One region of the Spartinivicinus ruber genome, then DNA from elsewhere that is predicted to be linked to it. Evidence: predicted binding sites of a transcription regulator. Region 1 holds the regulator's gene; each other region holds the start of a gene.
The links. Region 1 encodes FNR, which switches genes on or off when oxygen is low (the NO sensors DNR and NnrR bind a similar motif). Its sites were predicted from a motif close to TTGATNTANATCAA; they were not measured.
Positions count from the first base shown of each region.

Region 2: G4Y78_RS04810 (Hsp20/alpha crystallin family protein) is a predicted target of FNR. The motif match lies at 2,406-2,419, and genes of this name have one in related genera.
Region 3: G4Y78_RS08805 (FeoA family protein) is a predicted target of FNR. The motif match lies at 3,502-3,515, and genes of this name have one in related genera.

Region 1 is NZ_CP048878.1:3,696,140-3,702,251, reverse strand. Features, by position in the region: gene G4Y78_RS16885 (hypothetical protein) at 1-211, opposite strand, end outside; gene G4Y78_RS16880 (adenine phosphoribosyltransferase) at 611-1,153, opposite strand; gene fnr (fumarate/nitrate reduction transcriptional regulator Fnr) at 1,275-2,036, opposite strand; gene hemN (oxygen-independent coproporphyrinogen III oxidase) at 2,146-3,534, opposite strand; gene G4Y78_RS16865 (sulfite exporter TauE/SafE family protein) at 3,687-4,391, opposite strand; gene ccoS (cbb3-type cytochrome oxidase assembly protein CcoS) at 4,388-4,615, opposite strand; gene G4Y78_RS16855 (heavy metal translocating P-type ATPase) at 4,618-6,112, opposite strand, start outside.
Region 2 is NZ_CP048878.1:1,047,339-1,053,450, reverse strand. Features, by position in the region: gene G4Y78_RS04815 (PEP/pyruvate-binding domain-containing protein) at 1-1,675, opposite strand, end outside; gene G4Y78_RS04810 (Hsp20/alpha crystallin family protein) at 1,831-2,376, opposite strand; gene G4Y78_RS04805 (IS4 family transposase) at 2,666-3,811, opposite strand; partial or broken gene G4Y78_RS04800 (IS5 family transposase) at 4,113-4,935, opposite strand; gene G4Y78_RS04795 (IS4 family transposase) at 5,158-6,112, shown strand, end outside.
Region 3 is NZ_CP048878.1:1,861,037-1,867,148, forward strand. Features, by position in the region: gene G4Y78_RS08790 (substrate-binding periplasmic protein) at 1-594, opposite strand, end outside; gene G4Y78_RS08795 (FeoC-like transcriptional regulator) at 677-889, opposite strand; gene feoB (Fe(2+) transporter permease subunit FeoB) at 893-3,208, opposite strand; gene G4Y78_RS08805 (FeoA family protein) at 3,208-3,444, opposite strand; gene G4Y78_RS08810 (hypothetical protein) at 3,600-3,869, opposite strand; gene G4Y78_RS08815 (NnrS family protein) at 3,862-5,061, opposite strand; gene G4Y78_RS08820 (phosphoketolase family protein) at 5,263-6,112, shown strand, end outside.

The DNA.
Region 1 (6,112 bases):
ACTTATCCCAAATATTTTTATGCATGAGTGGGGTAATACAATAAATACCATAAGAGTGGTATGTTTTTGGTCTTAGGTAGAATCCTAGCCCACTTTCTTGAGCGGCTGTCCCCATTAGCAAATTTTCGGCTAAACAATGTTTGACTTGTAACTGCCTTAACGTTGGTTGAACTACATAATGTCTAAGTTCTTCTGCACAAATGCCCATCACTCAACTCTCATTTTCCCTACATTTATTCCTATTAGTCTTTGATGCATTTTTTTGACCAGAATGGGCCTACTCAACCTGCTTGCATCATTATATTCATTTTAAAAAGCAGGTTTATTTTATATTCTACGGTTAGTTTAGACTGAAATATTCAAGTTATTGGTTTGCTTTACAAGAAAAGAAGCTAAAAATCCGTTTTTTTTGAAACTGATTTGTTGCAAAAGTAGCGGTTATTATTGCCTGTCTTAATACAGATATAATAATGAAATAAAGGCCTGTGCAGTAAATCAACTTGCAATTTGATCAAATAGCTGACACTAATGTCATTTAAATGGCGAAGAAGGACATTTAGAAATAACCCAGCACCCAGTTAATAAGCAAAGAAGGGCACTGGGTAAACGGTTAATCTTTAGCAAAAGCACAAAGTGTATAGATAGGAATATCAGAGTCTTGAAGCTTTTGACTGCCTCCTAAGTCAGGTAAGTCAACAATAGCAGCTGCTTCGTAGACACTCCCTCCCAATCGACGGGTTAAGGCGGCGGCGGCAAGCAGGGTACCCCCGGTGGCAATCAAATCATCAACTAAGAGGATGCTGGCATCATTGCCAAAAGCATCTTCTTGAACTTCCAAAACTGCTTTGCCATATTCAATGTCATATTCTTCAGCGATGGTTTTGGTTGGAAGCTTGCCTTGTTTTCGAAATAGCACCAAAGGCTTGTTTAATTCATAGGCAATAACAGAACCCAGTAAAAAGCCTCGTGCTTCCATGGCGCCAATATGAGTAATTTCAGCATCAACATAGCGTTGAATAAAGCTATCAACTACCATCCGCTGTGCTTTGGGAGACTGATACAATGGGGTAATATCGCGAAATACAACACCTGGGGTAGGCCAGTCAGTAATATTGCGGATCAGTGACTTGATATAGTACTCATCAAAAATCATTGTTGTTTTCCATATGATGGTGTATCGACGCTGCCCTTGCAGGCTGCCGCAAATTGGCAGTATAGGATATTTAACTGATCACCTGATAACTTTTCGCGGAAGCCTTAGTGTGCTGATGAAATTAACCTACTAGTGAGTCATTGGTTCCATTGGGTTGATCAACAGACTTACCTCCGGCTAAGGAGCAGATAGCCATGGAGTCCTTAATTTGAATTTCCTTACCATTCGCATCGATTAAGCCATTTTTTTGGAAACGCGTGAAGACCCGGCTGACAGTTTCAACTGCTAGGCCTAGATAATTACCCATTTCATTGCGAGACATAGGGAGTCTAAAGGCTTGTGAGGAAAAACCGCGTCGACGGAAGCGAGCTGCTAAGTTGAGTAGGAATGTTGCAATGCGTTCGTCAGCAGTCTTTTTGCTGAGCAATAACATCATTTGCTGATCTTCCCGAATTTCCTTACTCATAATTTGCATTAATTTACGTCGTAGCTCAGGTAGGGTACTGGCTAGCTCATCCAGCTTCTCGAAGGGAATCTCACAAACCATAGTGGTTTCCACTGCTTGGGCTGACACTGGGTAGTGCTCATCATCAAGACCACTAAGACCAACCAGCTCACTGGGTAACTGAAAGCCGGTAATTTGTTCAATACCATCATCAGTGGTGGTGTAAGTTTTTAGGGCTCCAGAGCGGACAGCATAAATTGAGTGAAAAGAGTCACCCTGGAAAAATAAGTGTTCACCTTTGCGTAATGGTTTGCCTCGTTTGATAATGCTATCCAGCGTATCAATATCTTCTATTTTTAACGCAATAGGCAGGCAAAGAGTGCTGAGTATACAATCTTTGCAGGCGACTTGGTTAATGGGTTTTACTTTTGCAATCATTGTTATGCTGAGGCCTCAAACGCTAGAAGTGGGTATTCCATGCTAACGGATACATTTTGATTTATTGTAGGGGCGCACCCTGTTAGCGACAAGCTAATTATTGATGCAACTAAATCACTTTAGAAAATAAGTTGCTTGGTTGGTTCTTGGCTAAGTAGCTATCAAAAACCATGCAAATATTTCTCACTAACAATCTGCCGCTATCAGTGATAGTAATCTTGCTATCATCAATAGTGACCAAACCATCGCTTGCCATGGGGTGTAACTGAGTTAGTTCATCTTGAAAATAACTATGCCAATTAATATTTAATGGCTGACAATATTTAGCCAAGTCAACATGAAAGTGGCAGATTAACTGTTGAATAATTGACCGTCTGAGTAAATCATCCTGGTTTAATTGGATTCCACGCTTAATAGGCAACTGGTTATGTTTTTCCAGCGACTGGATATAGTCTTCTACTGATGTATGGTTCTGACAGTAATTATCTCCTAGCTGACTAATGGAGGATACCCCCAGCCCAATTAAGCTGCAGTGGCCATGGGTGGTGTAGCCTTGGAAATTACGATGTAACTCGCCTTTATTTTGGGCAATAGCCAGCTTGTCGTCAGGTAGTGCAAAATGATCCATACCAATGTAGTGATAACCAGCTGCCTGTAAGTGCTCAATAGTGTGCTGCAAAATACTGAGCTTTTCTTTAGCTGAAGGTAAATTTTCAGCTTTAATCCGTCGTTGTGGTTTAAAACGGTGAGGCAAATGGGCGTAATTAAATATTGACAGCCGGTCAGGGGCGAGTTGAACCACTTTATCCAGTGTTTCGAGAAAACTCTTAGTAGTTTGGAAAGGTAGGCCATAAATTAAATCCACATTAATGGACTTAAACATTAAGGCTCGAGCTGCTTCAAAAATAGCTTCGGTTTCTGCTTCAGACTGTAATCGGTTAACGGCTTTTTGTACTGTTGGGTTAAAGTCCTGAATACCCAAACTAATTCTATTAAATCCTAGTGAGCGGAGCAGTCCCATGGTTGGCCAGTCCGCTTCTCTTGGATCAATTTCAATTGAATAATCCCCATCAAAATCATCTGCTAGCTGAAAGTGCTGTTCCAGTAATTTAAAGAGTTGAATGGTTTGTTCGTGTGTTAAGAAGGTGGGGGTACCACCGCCCCAGTGGAGTTGCTCAACAATGGGCTTACAGCCCAGCTGTTTAGAAACTAATTGAATTTCTTTTTCTATAGCAGCTAAGTAGGGCAGGGCTTTTTGCCGGTTTTTGGTAATTATTTTATTGCAGCCACAGTAATAACAAACACTGGCGCAAAAGGGGACATGAACATAAAGCGAAAGTGGTGTTTGTTGCTGCTTAATTTTAGCAAGTGCCTGTAAATAGTGTTCAGGGGCAAACGCCTCTGAAAACTCGACGGCTGTTGGGTATGAGGTATAACGTGGGCCTTGCTGATTGTATCGCTCGATGAGCGAGGACTGCCACTTAAGAGGTCCTAACATAAATTTGACCTGTTTCTGTTGATGCAGATTAACAGTGTAAAGTGGTAGGGCTGAAAAGAATTGACGTGGGTCAAAGGCCTGTCTGAATAGCAGGTATAGGGCTCAATATAATTCACTATTACCCAATATCTACTAGCTTTTGCTTTCAGTATTTAATGATGATGGGCATGACTCTCATGGCTTGGCATTAACAGCGTTTGGTGGGGGCCAGGAATGGTCCATAACCCAAAGCCAATCATAATAATTGCCGCAATGGTGCGGGTGAGATGGTGAGCAATAAACTGCTTTAATACATCAGCAAAAAAGCCTGTAGCGAGAACCGTGGGGAGAGTGCCTAAGCCAAACCCCAACATCAGCAACCCGCCATTTAGGGTATTGCCACTGGCCGCTGACCAGGTGAGGGCACTGTAAATTAAGCCACAGGGTAGCCAACCCCATAAAATGCCTAAACAAAACCCTTGTTTAACAGTAGATGCAGGTAAAAAGGGTTTGGTTAACGGCTGAATGTGTCGCCATAGGTGCTGTCCCGCCTTCTCTATCCAGGTCAGTGCTTTCCACCAGTTAGCGATATAGCAGGCCATTAAAATCAATAAAATTCCAGCTATCCATCGGAGCCCTTGATTGGCAGTAGGGCCAAGCTGTTGAATAGACCAACCTAAACTGCCCACTAACATGCCTGCTAAGGTATAGCTGGTGATACGCCCAGTGTTATAACTCAGTAGCACCGGTAGTTTTTTCTGTTCTGGTAAGTGGAGGCTTATCGCTGCCATAATCCCTCCACACATGCCTAAACAGTGGGCTCCACCCAGTAAGCCCAGTAGAAAAGCGCTGGTTAGTTGGGTTAACTCAATACTCATTGCTGCTTATCAGAATCAGACGTGGGCTGTTTGCTATTTTCTGATGAGGGCTGATTGTCCTCTTGTTGTTGAGGGTTAGAGCGAGGTTCATCATCAAACAAAATACTGTGGGCTGGGCTTTCTAAGTCGTCAAACTGGCCACTATCCACTGCCCAGAAAAAAATCCACACGCCGATGGCAACAAACAATAAGGCAATGGGAATAAGTAAATAAATTGATTCCATAATCACATGCCTGCTTTGGTTTTGTGGGAGTGCTGACTATTCCAGGTTACTTGGGGAGCGATTTTGGGGGATGGTGTAGTCAGTTTCGTATTTAACCTTAAAGCATTCAGCACCACAACTAACGAACTACTGGTCATCCCTATAGCTGCCGCCCAGGGTGGGATCAACCCTAGAGCCGCTAAAGGTAGTGCCACTAAATTATAAGTAAGTGCCCAGATTAAATTGCCACGAATAATTTGCTGGGTTTTCTGTGCCTTAGTGAAGGCAAGTAGTAACGTGGCAAGTTTACCATTGAGTAAAACCCCATCGGCAGAGGTTTTCGCTAAATCAGTTGCTGAGCCCATGGCAATAGAAACATCCGCCGTAGCAAGCACAGGAGCATCGTTTACCCCATCTCCTACCATTAATACCTTATCACCTTGACTTTGCAATACCTTAATATAAGCCAGTTTATCTTCCGGAGAGGCTCCTTGCTGAAGGTTTTGAATGCCTAATGCTTGAGCTGTATTGGCTGCTTGGACAGAGCGATCCCCCGTTAGTAACGACAGCTTGAACCCTTGTTGCAGTAAAGCTGCTACTGTGTCGGTGGCATCTACACGCAAACTATCACTGACTTCAAACCAGGCTATCGGCTGTTCGGTGTTGGCTAATAACAGCCAATGGCCATTTGTGGTTGGTGGTGAAATAGTTCTATTCGGCCAGGCATAGCTAGTAATTCCAATACGGTAAACTGCATCATTAATTGAGCCACTAATGCCCTGGCCAGGAGTATTCTCAATATGTTCAGCTTGATAAGAAGGCGTAGCAGGGAAGGCTTTGGCTATTGGGTGTTCAGAGTGTGTTTCTAAAGATGTTGCTAGTTTAGTAGCTTGATCAATACTGATATCAACAATCGGTACTACCTGAATAAGACTGAACTGCCCAGAGGTGAGCGTGCCGGTTTTATCAAACACAACATGGTTGATAGTGGTTAGGCCTTCCAGTAAATGCCCTTTGGTAATTAGAAAACCTTGTTGTTGCAAAGCATAGGTGGCAGCCGTTAAAGCAGTTGGCGTTGCCAATGATAAAGCGCAGGGGCAGGTCACCACTAGCACGGATAAAGTAATCCATAGCGCATTTTCTGGGGCGAATTGCCACCAGCTCAAAAACACTAAGCTGGCAATAACCAGTACCCCTGCTACAAAGTAATGGGCGACTTTGTTGGCTAGTAAGGCAATGGGGGGCTTATCCTGTTGGGCTTGGGTTAACAGCTGCTCAATACAGGCTAGCTGAGTCTCAGGCCCTGTATTCATGACCTTTACCTGAATGGGCTGATCAACATTAATGCTACCCGCAATCACCTGATCACCTATTTGACGGGGCTCTGGTAAAAACTCGCCAGTAAGTGCAGCTTCGTTAATCGTGGTTTGACCTGCTTGAATAATTCCATCAGCTGGGACGGTTGCACCAGGCTTGACCAGAAGAGTGTCAGCTGGTTTAAGCAGGGTTAATGGGATA
Region 2 (6,112 bases), 2.6 Mb from region 1:
TAAATGTCTTTAATCCATTTATCTCTTCTTCTACTTTATCAGAAGTATGACTACTCTGTTCACTTGTTAAGCTTGTTTTTTTTAAGTTAATAAAAGCGTTTGGGCCTAACTCAATCCACCTAGGGTTTGATAAATCAAGCTCACCTGCACCTCGATGGCCATACCTAGCCATGAAAAAAGGTTGCTTACTAGGATCTTCACATGCTCTTTTAAAATACCTATTCATTTCATAACTAACTGTTTTTAAACCAACAGCCATCCATCGTTTTAAAGTTTTTTTTGCTTTTTGCTCTCCCTCCATATTGGTAAGAATGGTCTCAAGTGAATGTAATGTAGATTCTGTTAAAATAATTAAGATAAATGGCCATAATAAACTATTCTTAGTGAAAACATGGCACTCTTTAGCAAATCTCTTAAGTAGTTTTATATCATCCCAGCTTTCATACATACTTGGATCAATGGGCCTATCCATCTTATGCTTAAATTTTGCTAACTCTCTTAAACATTGATCTTGCCAATATCTTCGTCTACTACTCAAATTCCACCCAACTTTTACCATATTGTAAATTGCAACAGGTGTTCTTATCAAAGTTTGTGCAGTTAATTCTCTAATATTAAATTTTAAGTGGGGTCTAGGTTTTAAATCTATTGAGTATGGAATAGGCCCAAAATACAGCGGAAACATTTTATTTAGGTTTATATAAGCTCTACCAAAAACCCTATCCAAAATAGACTCATGAGGAGAAAACTCACTTTCAACAAAACTTAAATAACCTAGTTTTTTCAATGCATCGCCAAATGCATTATGTGGTGAAAAAGCTTTTTGCCACAGTGTATAGGTTAAATAGCTTTGTATACCTGTCCATTCAGCAAATGTTTGTCCGTCCCAGGTTGTTTTTTGATTATATTGTTGATGAAGCCTTTGCAATTCTTCTTCAACTATTTTCAAATGTGTAGAGTAAGTATATGCTGCTGTAATTGGTCTTGCTTGCAATAGCTTTAACTCATCTTGCTCATTAATGGCCCACTCCATATCAACTTCAACATTAAGTAATTTTTTTACTTTTTTACCCATTTTCTGAATATTATCAGTAAATGTGCTTTTCCAGTGAGGGTGATTATCCTGTTGAGAACCATCATAAACCCTATATGGAGTTTTCTTTCCTGACACTAGGTCCTCTCCATAACCTTCTATAAATTCAATTAAATCACCAGTATTTTTCCCTCTTGGGTCAGTGGAAAAGTAAACTCCAGAAAACTTAGGCTTAACCATTTTCTGCACAAGAACATTCATATTTCCACTGCTTGCTTTTCCTAAAAAATGCTCACGATAAACTTTAGAAGAATATTTATTTATTGAATCAAAGCATTTAGTTATTGCTACTTGTAATGACTGATTATCTCGCACATTCAAATAACTAGTATTTTGCCCTGCAAAGCTTAATTGTCCATCATCCTCATCACTTGCAGAACTTCTAATAGCAAGCGGTTGATATCTAATATTATTCCACCAGTCGAATATTTCATTCCACTCATCTTGTTGCATTGGCAACGATGTTAATATAATACCTTCTGGTACAGGAAACTTTCTTTGATATAAGTAGGCTAAGTTAAAAGCCTTACCACCAATATCTTTATTATTTTGTTTAATATCATTGAAATATAATAATGTCACAATCACTCCTTGATTATAGACATACTAAAATAAGATAAGTGTGCCCACTCAAAGGCATTAAAATAAGTAAAAACAAGTCAGGACTATGGATCACTAATGTTTTTAATAGACGCCCATAGCCCTATCTTATTAGATAGATATTTTCGATAGATTGCTCAACTTGCTTTTTTAATTTCTATTTTTTTAGCTTTGCTAGCTGGAAGCTCTTTTCGAGGAAATGTTATACATAGAACACCATTTTTAAATGATGCATTAATCTCTTCAGCATTTGCATCTTCTGGTATTGTAAGCATCCGTTGAAATTTCCCATAACTGCGCTCAACTCGATAAAGGTGCTCATCTTTTTCTTCTTTTTCATGTTTTTTTTCACCACTAATAATGAGCGTATTATCTCTCATTTCAAGCTTAATATCATTTTCTTCTACTCCTGGCACTTCTACGCTAATTATATACTCTTTATCTTTAGCACTAATATCAACATTAGGTTTAAACATGTTATTTGGAATTCTAGACCATTCCTCTGAAAAATTTGGAAAGCCGACTCCTTTAAACATACTGTCAAACAACCGATCAACTTCTTTATGAAACTGAATTAGTGGGTTTGCCATCGGGTCATAAGTCCCGCTAACACCTAATTTTTTACCTTCATGTTCTTCTTCATTTTTAAGCCAATTCCAGGGGATTAAGTCCTTTACGTTCATAACATAGTTTCCTTTTATCAATAGTTGAATTGATTTAAATCAATGTATACTATTTTTTAATACAACATATATATTACTTTAATATACATGTAAATTATTGTATATATATACAACAGACAAACACATCTATTTATAGCATAAGAAAGGATTATATACCTATAATATAAAAAAAATACCAAAAATAAAAAGAGATTAGCTTTCCGAAAGCTTTCTATCATAAATAATTAGTTACATTTTTTTATACTTATAGTTATGAGTGCAACTATTATATATCACTGCTGTCCCACATTTACAGCATCCTCATTTGCTTATGATCATCTGTATTATTCGGTGGTGAGGGTGTAAATAATGCTTTAAGCTCTCTACGCTCAAACAAAGTGAGTTGCATGAGTCGAGCTATTTGAGTGATCGATAGTGTTATTCCATGAGAAAATTTTAGATAAGCGACGAGCAAATAAGCACACATGGCTACCCATATCTGGGTTAACACGGCATTTTTAGAGGTACCGACAAACGATTTTATCTTTAGGTTTTGCTTTATCCACTTAAAAAATAGCTCTATTTTCCAGCGTTCTTTGTAAATAGCTGCAATGGTGCTGGCTGCGAGCTTACTATTATTAGTTAAAAAGTAATATTGGTTGCCAGTCTCTGGGCATTTAAAACCGATACGACGTAAATGACCTTTATAAACAGCCCCTTGTTGGCTAGTCAACTGAATGTGCTGATCAGAAGTGACTGTACTGCTATTGTCGGTAGGCTGGCGCTTTAGTACACGGTATTTGGCTTGCTTTTTTAGTCGGGTTACAAAGAAGATTCCTTGCTCATTTAAAGTATTAAACCAGCGATAATCAGTGTAGCCACGGTCTACAGCAAGAATACTCCCCTTGGGGAGATCAAGGCTGCGTGCTATCTGTATTTCATGACATTTCCCTTCAGTAATACTCATAAATGCAGGCAAGTAGCCATTATGATCAAACCCAACATGTAACTTGATAGCACCTTTACTTTTTCGAAAATCTGCCCAAGGAAACATGGATAAACACAAGTCGATCACTGATGCATCAAGAGAATACAATGGATTTTTAAAACGAAACTTATGCCCTGGCCGATGATGATGACATTTATTTAATAGCTTATAAAACAAGGCTTCATAAAGCGTAGCGGGTTGCTGTTCATTGACACGGGCCAAACTACTTCTGGTGATATTTCCAATACCATGGTGATAGCGTTTATGCTGCTGAATCGATAGGTGATCAATGATGTCACGCAAACTATTGCGACCTGAGAGTTGACCAAATAATAGCGCAACAAACTGCCCCCACCGAGTCATTTTACGTAGCCGTTGACCCGTATGATGCTGATTGGCTAGTGATTCAAACTCATGTCTAGAAAGCAACTGAAGTATTTGGTGCAAGATTGTGTTACGATGAGCCAAGGCTTAAATCCTCTGGTTTTGCAGTGTTTGGTTGCACTCTCATTGTAACAACTTATGGGGACTTAAGCCTTTTTTGTTTCAATCTTATGGGACAGCAGTGATTATATATACAATGTAAATTGCATATCACGCAGTTTCACTTTGGACCTGACACTATTTGAATATCACTGTTGTGATCCACATAGTGTTAACAGGCCCTAATCATTTCGCCCTGTTAATTGGTACTCACTTTTTATTTGCTTACGTCATTTGCTCCAGAACAGTCAACTTCAAATAAATAATAGACCTCTTTCGAAACCTCTTAACCCAGCTCAAAGTTGTGAATTCCAGCAATCAAATTAAATCGTAAAGAAAATCGTTTTCGCCGGTTGCGATAACGGCACGAAATAACTTTGAATCGCTTCAATCTCCCAATAACATGCTCATTCAACGCCCGTTCTGAAGCCCGCTTTTGATTCACTGATTTGGCCTCAGAGGTAAGCTCTTGGCCTTTTCTTTTTTTATCGGCAACGAAGTCTTCGCATGATCATGTAGAACCCCTTGATAGCCTGAGTCGACCTTCATCTCCGTCTCCTTCAAAGGCTTCACTTTCGATGACTGGTACAGCTTAAAATCATGCCGCTTACCTTCACAAAAATATGTACAAATAACCCGTTGGCTCTGCTGATCAACCACCACTTGGCTTTTTAAGGTATGCCTTTTTTTCTTTCCCGAGTAGTATTTTTTCTGCTTTTTTTAGGCCTTTCTATCGGTGTTTCAGTCGCATCCACCAAGATCACTTCTATTGGGTCATCGCTGGCATAGAGGGCTTTTTTTCCCGGTAACGAGAAACTTCCCTCTTTGATGAGTGTGTCTTCAACCCACTTTATTGTTTTATAAGCACTACTCTCACTAATACCAAAACTTAGAGAACAATGCATATAGGTGCGATACTCTCTCCAATACATCAGGCTCATGATCAACTGTTGTTCAATACTCAACTTATTGGGCCTACCTCCTTTCGATTTTTTGATCTTCTGCGCTTGGCTTAAAATAGCTTTCATTTTGTCAAATGTAGTGCGCTTAACCCCCGTTGAGCGACGAAACTGATCGTCGCTTAAACGCAGTAATCGTTCACAGTTCATACAGTCTTATTGCTTAAAAATCTAGGGATTATAAGCTATTAAAACTTAATTAGCTGGTTTCGAAAGAGGTCTAATTTATAAAATTTTACGGCCTTTTGTTATTGACATAATAGGATACAAGTCACTGCTGTCCCATAAGATTGAAACAAAAAAGGCTTAAGTCCCCATAAGTTGTTACAATGAGAGTGCAACCAAACACTGCAAAACCAGAGGATTTAAGCCTTGGCTCATCGTAACACAATCTTGCACCAAATACTTCAGTTGCTTTCTAGACATGAGTTTGAATCACTAGCCAATCAGCATCATACGGGTCAACGGCTACGTAAAATGACTCGGTGGGGGCAGTTTGTTGCGCTATTATTTGGTCAACTCTCAGGTCGCAATAGTTTGCGTGACATCATTGATCACCTATCGATTCAGCAGCATAAACGCTATCACCATGGTATTGGAAATATCACCAGAAGTAGTTTGGCCCGTGTCAATGAACAGCAACCCGCTACGCTTTATGAAGCCTTGTTTTATAAGCTATTAAATAAATGTCATCATCATCGGCCAGGGCATAAGTTTCGTTTTAAAAATCCATTGTATTCTCTTGATGCATCAGTGATCGACTTGTGTTTATCCATGTTTCCTTGGGCAGATTTTCGAAAAAGTAAAGGTGCTATCAAGTTACATGTTGGGTTTGATCATAATGGCTACTTGCCTGCATTTATGAGTATTACTGAAGGGAAATGTCATGAAATACAGATAGCACGCAGCCTTGATCTCCCCAAGGGGAGTATTCTTGCTGTAGACCGTGGCTACACTGATTATCGCTGGTTTAATACTTTAAATGAGCAAGGAATCTTCTTTGTAACCCGACTAAAAAAGCAAGCCAAATACCGTGTACTAAAGCGCCAGCCTACCGACAATAGCAGTACAGTCACTTCTGATCAGCACATTCAGTTGACTAGCCAACAAGGGGCTGTTTATAAAGGTCATTTACGTCGTATCGGTTTTAAATGCCCAGAGACTGGCAACCAATATTACTTTTTAACTAATAATAGTAAGCTCGCAGCCAGCACCATTGCAGCTATTTACAAAGAACGCTGGAAAATAGAGCTATTTTTTAAGTGGATAAAGCAAAACCTAAAGATAAAATCGTTTGTCGGTACCTCTAAAAATGCCGTGTTAACCC
Region 3 (6,112 bases), 1.8 Mb from region 1:
CTGTTCTGGCTGATAAAGCTTGCTTAAAATGGAATAGCCCACTTCTCTATCCAAGGGATAAAGTTGGATACGGCCTTGAAGTAATTTCATAAAGTTGGGTGGTTCTGTTGGAGTTCGTTCAACAATCAATTGCCCTGCAGACTCAGCTTGCTGGAATGCATCACCATAATTAGCTCCAATCAACCCACCTATTTTATAAGGTTTTAAATCATCTACCTGCTGCCAATTAAATTTGAATGACTTCAGGTGCCAGAATACATATGGTGCAGTGAATAGGGAGTTAGAGTAGTAAAAAGACTGCTCTCTTTCAGCACTTTTCCCCCAGAAAGAAGCGCCATGAAACTTTCCTTGTTTGGCCAGCATGAGCCCACGTTGCCAGGGGAAAAATTGAAACTCGACGGTTATCAAGTCATTACTGGCTAACTTGAAGGCCTCAGCTACAACCAAGCTAATAAAGCCATAGTGTTTCAAATCTTGAGATACATAAGGTGGCCACTCCCCAGTCGCTAAGCGTAGAGTTTTACAAGCCCATAATTTACTATACGTAGCACTTGTTATAAGTACTAGTGCTATAAGGTAAAGCTTTGCTTTCAAAGGAGTAGCCTATTTACTGAAAAAGTCTTGCTTTAAGATTAGCAAAAGGCTTGGTGTATAGTGGTTGTTTAGCTCTTATCCATCAGCAATAGCAATAAATAGTGTCAACTTGAATATTACAGCCATTGCAGCGTTTATTGCACTGTTTGGGGTTTTGCTTGATGATCACATTTTTACGTTCCCAGTGGACTAGCATCGCTTCAATAACCTGTGCTGGGGTGTTGAAGTGCCTGGTTAGCGTCGTGAGGGAAACAGACTGTTGAGTTTTAATAAAATCACGTAGTTCTAATAACATGGCTTAAGCACTCGCAATTTTATGGTTAATAAAGGGCTGTTTGTTGGCTCGTCGCCTTAACAAAATAAGCACAATAATCCATAACCCAAGCAAAGTGATAACCCAGCTGATTGAATAACCAGGGTGCTTGGATAAAGTCGCTAGTTGGTAATATACAGTAGCAGTGGTATAGGCAATAGCCAAGGTCCAGCTAGCGACTAACCACATCCAGCAAGCATTGGCTTCACGAAAAATAGCTCCTAAAGTAGCCAGGCAGGGAGTATAAAGTAAGATAAACAATACATAGGCAAATGCAGCATGTGATGAGCCAAATAACTGGTAAATGGTTGAAAATGTGTGTTCTGTGGCAACCGTTTGTTGATTATTGATTTCGTCAATACTCATACCGAAAGGGTCTTGCCAGCCATCAGCTAATTCTGCCAAGTTGGCAGGAATAGTGGATATAGCTAAATAAATAGTTTTCCAAAACTCGAGCGCTTGCTGGTTAGTCTGGGGAGCAACGGTATTTAACTGACTGTACATGGTGTCGAGGGTTCCAACTACCGCTTCTTTGGCAAATACGCCGGTGAAAATTCCTACTGTGGCTGGCCAGTTTTCTTGGGTAATTCCCATCGGGGTAAACAAAGGGGTTAATGCTTTACCCGTTATAGAGAGTAATGATTGTTCGGTATTTTCGTTATTAAAGGTTGCATTGGTTCCCAAGCTATTTAGAATACTTAATAACGCTACCATCACGATAATCACCTTGCCTGCTCTGGCAATAAACCCTTTCAGACGACTCCAGGTATGAATAAGAATCGCTTTTAAAGTGGGGAGATGATAATCGGGCAACTCTAAAATAAAGGGGCTGGATTTCCCTGGTAGCAGAGTATGCTTCATTATTATGCCTGTGATAATGGCAAGCAAAATACCAGTAAGATATAAAATAAATACAATGTTTTGGCCATTATCAGGAAAAAAGGCAACGGCAAACAATGCGTAGACAGGTAACCGGGCACCACAAGACATAAAAGGGGTCATGCAAATGGTTAATAATCGGTCTCGTTGGCTTTCTAATGTTCGGGTTGCCATTACAGCAGGTACATTACAACCAAAGCCAATCAACATAGGAACAAATGATTTGCCTGGTAAGCCAACCCATCCCATGACTTTATCCATAATAAAGGCAACTCTGGCCATGTAACCAGAGTCTTCCAATAAGGCTAAAAATAAAAATAAACAACCGATAATGGGAATAAAGGTGGCAACTGTTTGAATACCACTACCGATGCCATTGGCTACTAGAGTAATGAGCCAGTTTGGTGCGTTAATTTGTGCAAGCCAATAAGCAGGAGTATCAATAAAGAGGGCTCCTGCCGTAATATCAAAAAATTCAATAAAAGCACTGCCGATATTAATGCTAAACATAAACATTAAATACATGATGGCTAAAAATATCGGTATTCCTAGTAGGCGGTTAAGAACAATATTATCAATTTTTTCAGTTAACGGAGTGAAGCTACAGGCTTCACTAGACACTACATGTTGAGTAATTTGACTGATAAACTGATACCGATCATTGGCAATAAGAATATCTAAGTCTTCGCCCATTTGCTGAGTTATGTTGGTCGCTTGTTCTTTAGCCCATTGTTGTAATGAGGTTATCCAAGCAAGGTGGGGGTTTTTATATGCTGAAAAAAGGAGGCTGTTTTCATCTTTTTCAAGTAAATTAATAGCTTGCCATTGTGAAATAGAGGTTTGACTGTCTTCACTTAGTTGTAAAAGTGCCTGGCGAATTAAACTGTTATAAGGCTGTGGAGGTAGAGGGATGGCAGGTTTTTGTAGAGTTTTGGCTACTAGTTCTCTCAGCTTGGGTAGCCCTTTTGCCTGTTTTGCCACGATTGGCACCACTGGGCATTTTAATCGTTGTGCTAATTGCTTGACTGCGATTGTTTGCTTAGTCGCTGTAAGTTTGTCCATCATATTGAGGACAATGATCATGGGTTTGCCTAGTTCAAGTAACTGCAAGGTTAAATATAAACTGTGTTGTAAATGGACTGCATCGATAATATTGATGATGAGTGAAGAGGAATCAGTTAATAAATAGTCCAGGGTGACTTGTTCATCAATTGCTGTATTTTCGACATTATCTAAAGAGTAGAGGCCGGGTAAATCCACTACTTGGATGGTTTGTTGGTTATGTTGAAAATACCCTGTCTTTTTTTCAACTGTTACTCCTGGCCAGTTACCTATCTTTTGTTTTGAGCCTGTTAAAGAATTAAATAATGAGGTTTTACCACAATTAGGATTACCGACTAAACAGACTGTTGATAAAGACATCAGGATAACTTCTCCACCTGTACTACATCAGCTTCATTTCGACGAAGGCTTAGTTTGTAACCGCGTACAGTAATTTCAATAGGGTCGCCTAAAGGTGCTATTCGAGCAACGGTAATAGTAGTGCCTGGGGTGATTCCCATGGTTAATAATTGGCGGCGGTAACCTGGGTTAGTATTACTAATCGTTGTGACATGCCCACTTTCACCGACCTGTAAGTTTTTAAGTGTATCTTGCATAGCGTTAGGGGATTAGTTTAGTTTTCAACAGCTTATCGTTGAGATGAATGGTCTGTATTGATTCAAGTCATTGTAAATGCAACTGATTCTTATTTTTCTTATGGGTTGAAAATGCTGAGATAAGTTACAATAACAGTTATTGGCTAAGCAGTGGCTCATACCAAGTTATTTTTTTGTAATGCCCGGTAGATTTTTTTGCTAGTTTTTGCCAGGCGATCTATTTCTCCAAGGGTAGGGATTTGCCCAGATTGTAAGCGTGATTCCCAGTCATCCAGTTCACAGGCAAGAAATTCCAGGAGTTTTTTAGCGCAACCATGACAAGTGCCGGTACATAATACTGACTCAGGAGTATCAAAGGGGACAGCTGATCTGATCTGGTTGACCAAGTTTTGCATAGCGACAGGTGTGGACTGCTTCTTAACCAAACTGATGATCAACCCTGGGTTTAACTAATATTGGCGTGTAAATAATAAGAAAGATGACGAAAGCGGTGATCCAACATAACTGTGATAATACAATCCAATTTAAATAGTGGCTCATATCCAAGATGGGTAAAAATACCCTGATTACACCACCAATTGCTAAGATAATGCAGGCAGCTCCTACCAGTTTAGGTGGCTGTTGAACATTTCTACCTGTATGACCAAGGGAAACACGACTCATCATACTCAGTGTAACCAGACCAATGCCGCCAAAGGCCATACTATGAATGGCTAGAAAAAATGACACATAATGATAGCCACTAAGTGAAAACAATAAAAAGCCAACAATAATGAACGCATAAGCCAAGTATAAACTCCATAATAAGGGTTTACGCCATATTCCCTTGGTATACCAGCCAGTAATTCGAGCTAAATGAATAACAAACAATATTGCAGCCAACCAGGCAGCGATAATTGTGTAGTGAGTGAAAACGGTGGTAATAAAAAATAATAAAAAAATTACCAATGAACTAATATCAAGCCAAAGGTGATTTTTTAAAGTGACTGGATAGCAAACCCCACGTTCAATGAAAAAAGGGATAACTCTACGGCCCATAGTCAATATCAAACCAATGATAAGGTATAAGCCAGTATAATTTCCCCAGTGAATACCTGATTCTAGAATGCCAAACACACCGAGATAAAAGAGTGTATTTGCAACACCCATTAATAAAAGTTTGGCCATAATCCCTGTTTGTTTCCATTGTTTTGCTTTAACAACAGGCGCTATTACACAGAGAATTAATAACAGTATGAATAGGGTATCCATTATTGCAGCAATTAATAATCCTTGCTCAAATAAAATAGCAATACGTGGAACCACCCAACAACTAAATAATAGTGCTAGTTTAACGCCATAGACAGTTTGAGTATTTGTCCAATTTTTTACGGCGGTTAATAAAAAGCCTGCAATAACAGCTAAGCTGTAACCAAAAATCATTTCATGGGCATGCCAGACCATTGGGCTAATAGTAGAAGAGGTGAGTGACCAACCCAATCCATAAGTCCCTAGCCATATGGTAATGGAGGTAACAGCATAAATGGCAGCCCCCAGAAAGAAAGGACGAAAGCCCAAGTTGAATAAGGCAAAGCGAGGTTGGTTCGATTGCTGACTATTTAGTGTAGCTAAAGCCATACGAATACAGTCTTTCCTTGTTGAGCACTTTATTGTTACTAACTTAAACATTAATAACAATAATCTATGATTGGCATAGAGGATAAATTAACAAGGTTCATTGATTCACATCAGTATTAGCGAAGTATTCAGTTTATATGCTTGTTTTAAATAAAGTTTTTTGTAGTTAGGTGCACAAATTATATTGGGAATAGCGTTTTTATGACAGTTACAACGGTACAAGATGAAATCCTTATTGAACAGCGTGCTTCAATTATTCGCAGTAATGATGAAGACTTTGCTAATTGGGCGGCAGGTTATGGTGTCATTATGCATAGTGCTCAAACGCAATTACGAATTTATGAATTGGTTTGTCTATTGGTAACAGAAGGAATCATTACCAATAAAGCTGAGGCCTATCAACAATTAGCTGCGTTGGATAAATTGACCTGTGCAGCAATGTGGTTAGTTGTCCACATGACATATACCAAAAATGTCTTCTTAGATGGTAGAGAGTTAACCGCTGCGGATTTTAAACGGCAACCTCAAGGCCATACTGGGGGATCACTCAATATGGTGCCTGGTTATATGGGCTATATGGGGGTAAATGCATTAACAGGTATTACTCGGCAATGGCTAATGGGACAAGGCCACTGTGTAGCAGCAATTGATGCGGTGAATTTGCTATTAGAAAATACAACTGATGTCCACAAAGAACGTTATAATTGGTCTGAGCAAGGATTAACCCGCTTTGTAAGGGATTTTTACAGTTATCTAGTTAATCAACAGGGAAAGCCCGTTTCACCATTGGGTAGTCACGTTAATGTACATACAGCTGGTGCAACCATTGAAGGAGGCTATTTAGGCTTTGCAGGCTTGTATTATGTTCATCAACCAATGCCTGATGAGCGTTTAGTGGCTTTTTTAAGTGATGGTGCATTTGAAGAACAACGGGGGAGTGATTGGGCGCCTAGGTGGTGGCGAGCTGAGGATACTGGCTTGGTTACACCGATTATGATTGCCAACGGTCGTCGTATAGATCAGCGTACCACGATGAGTCAATCTGGTGGTT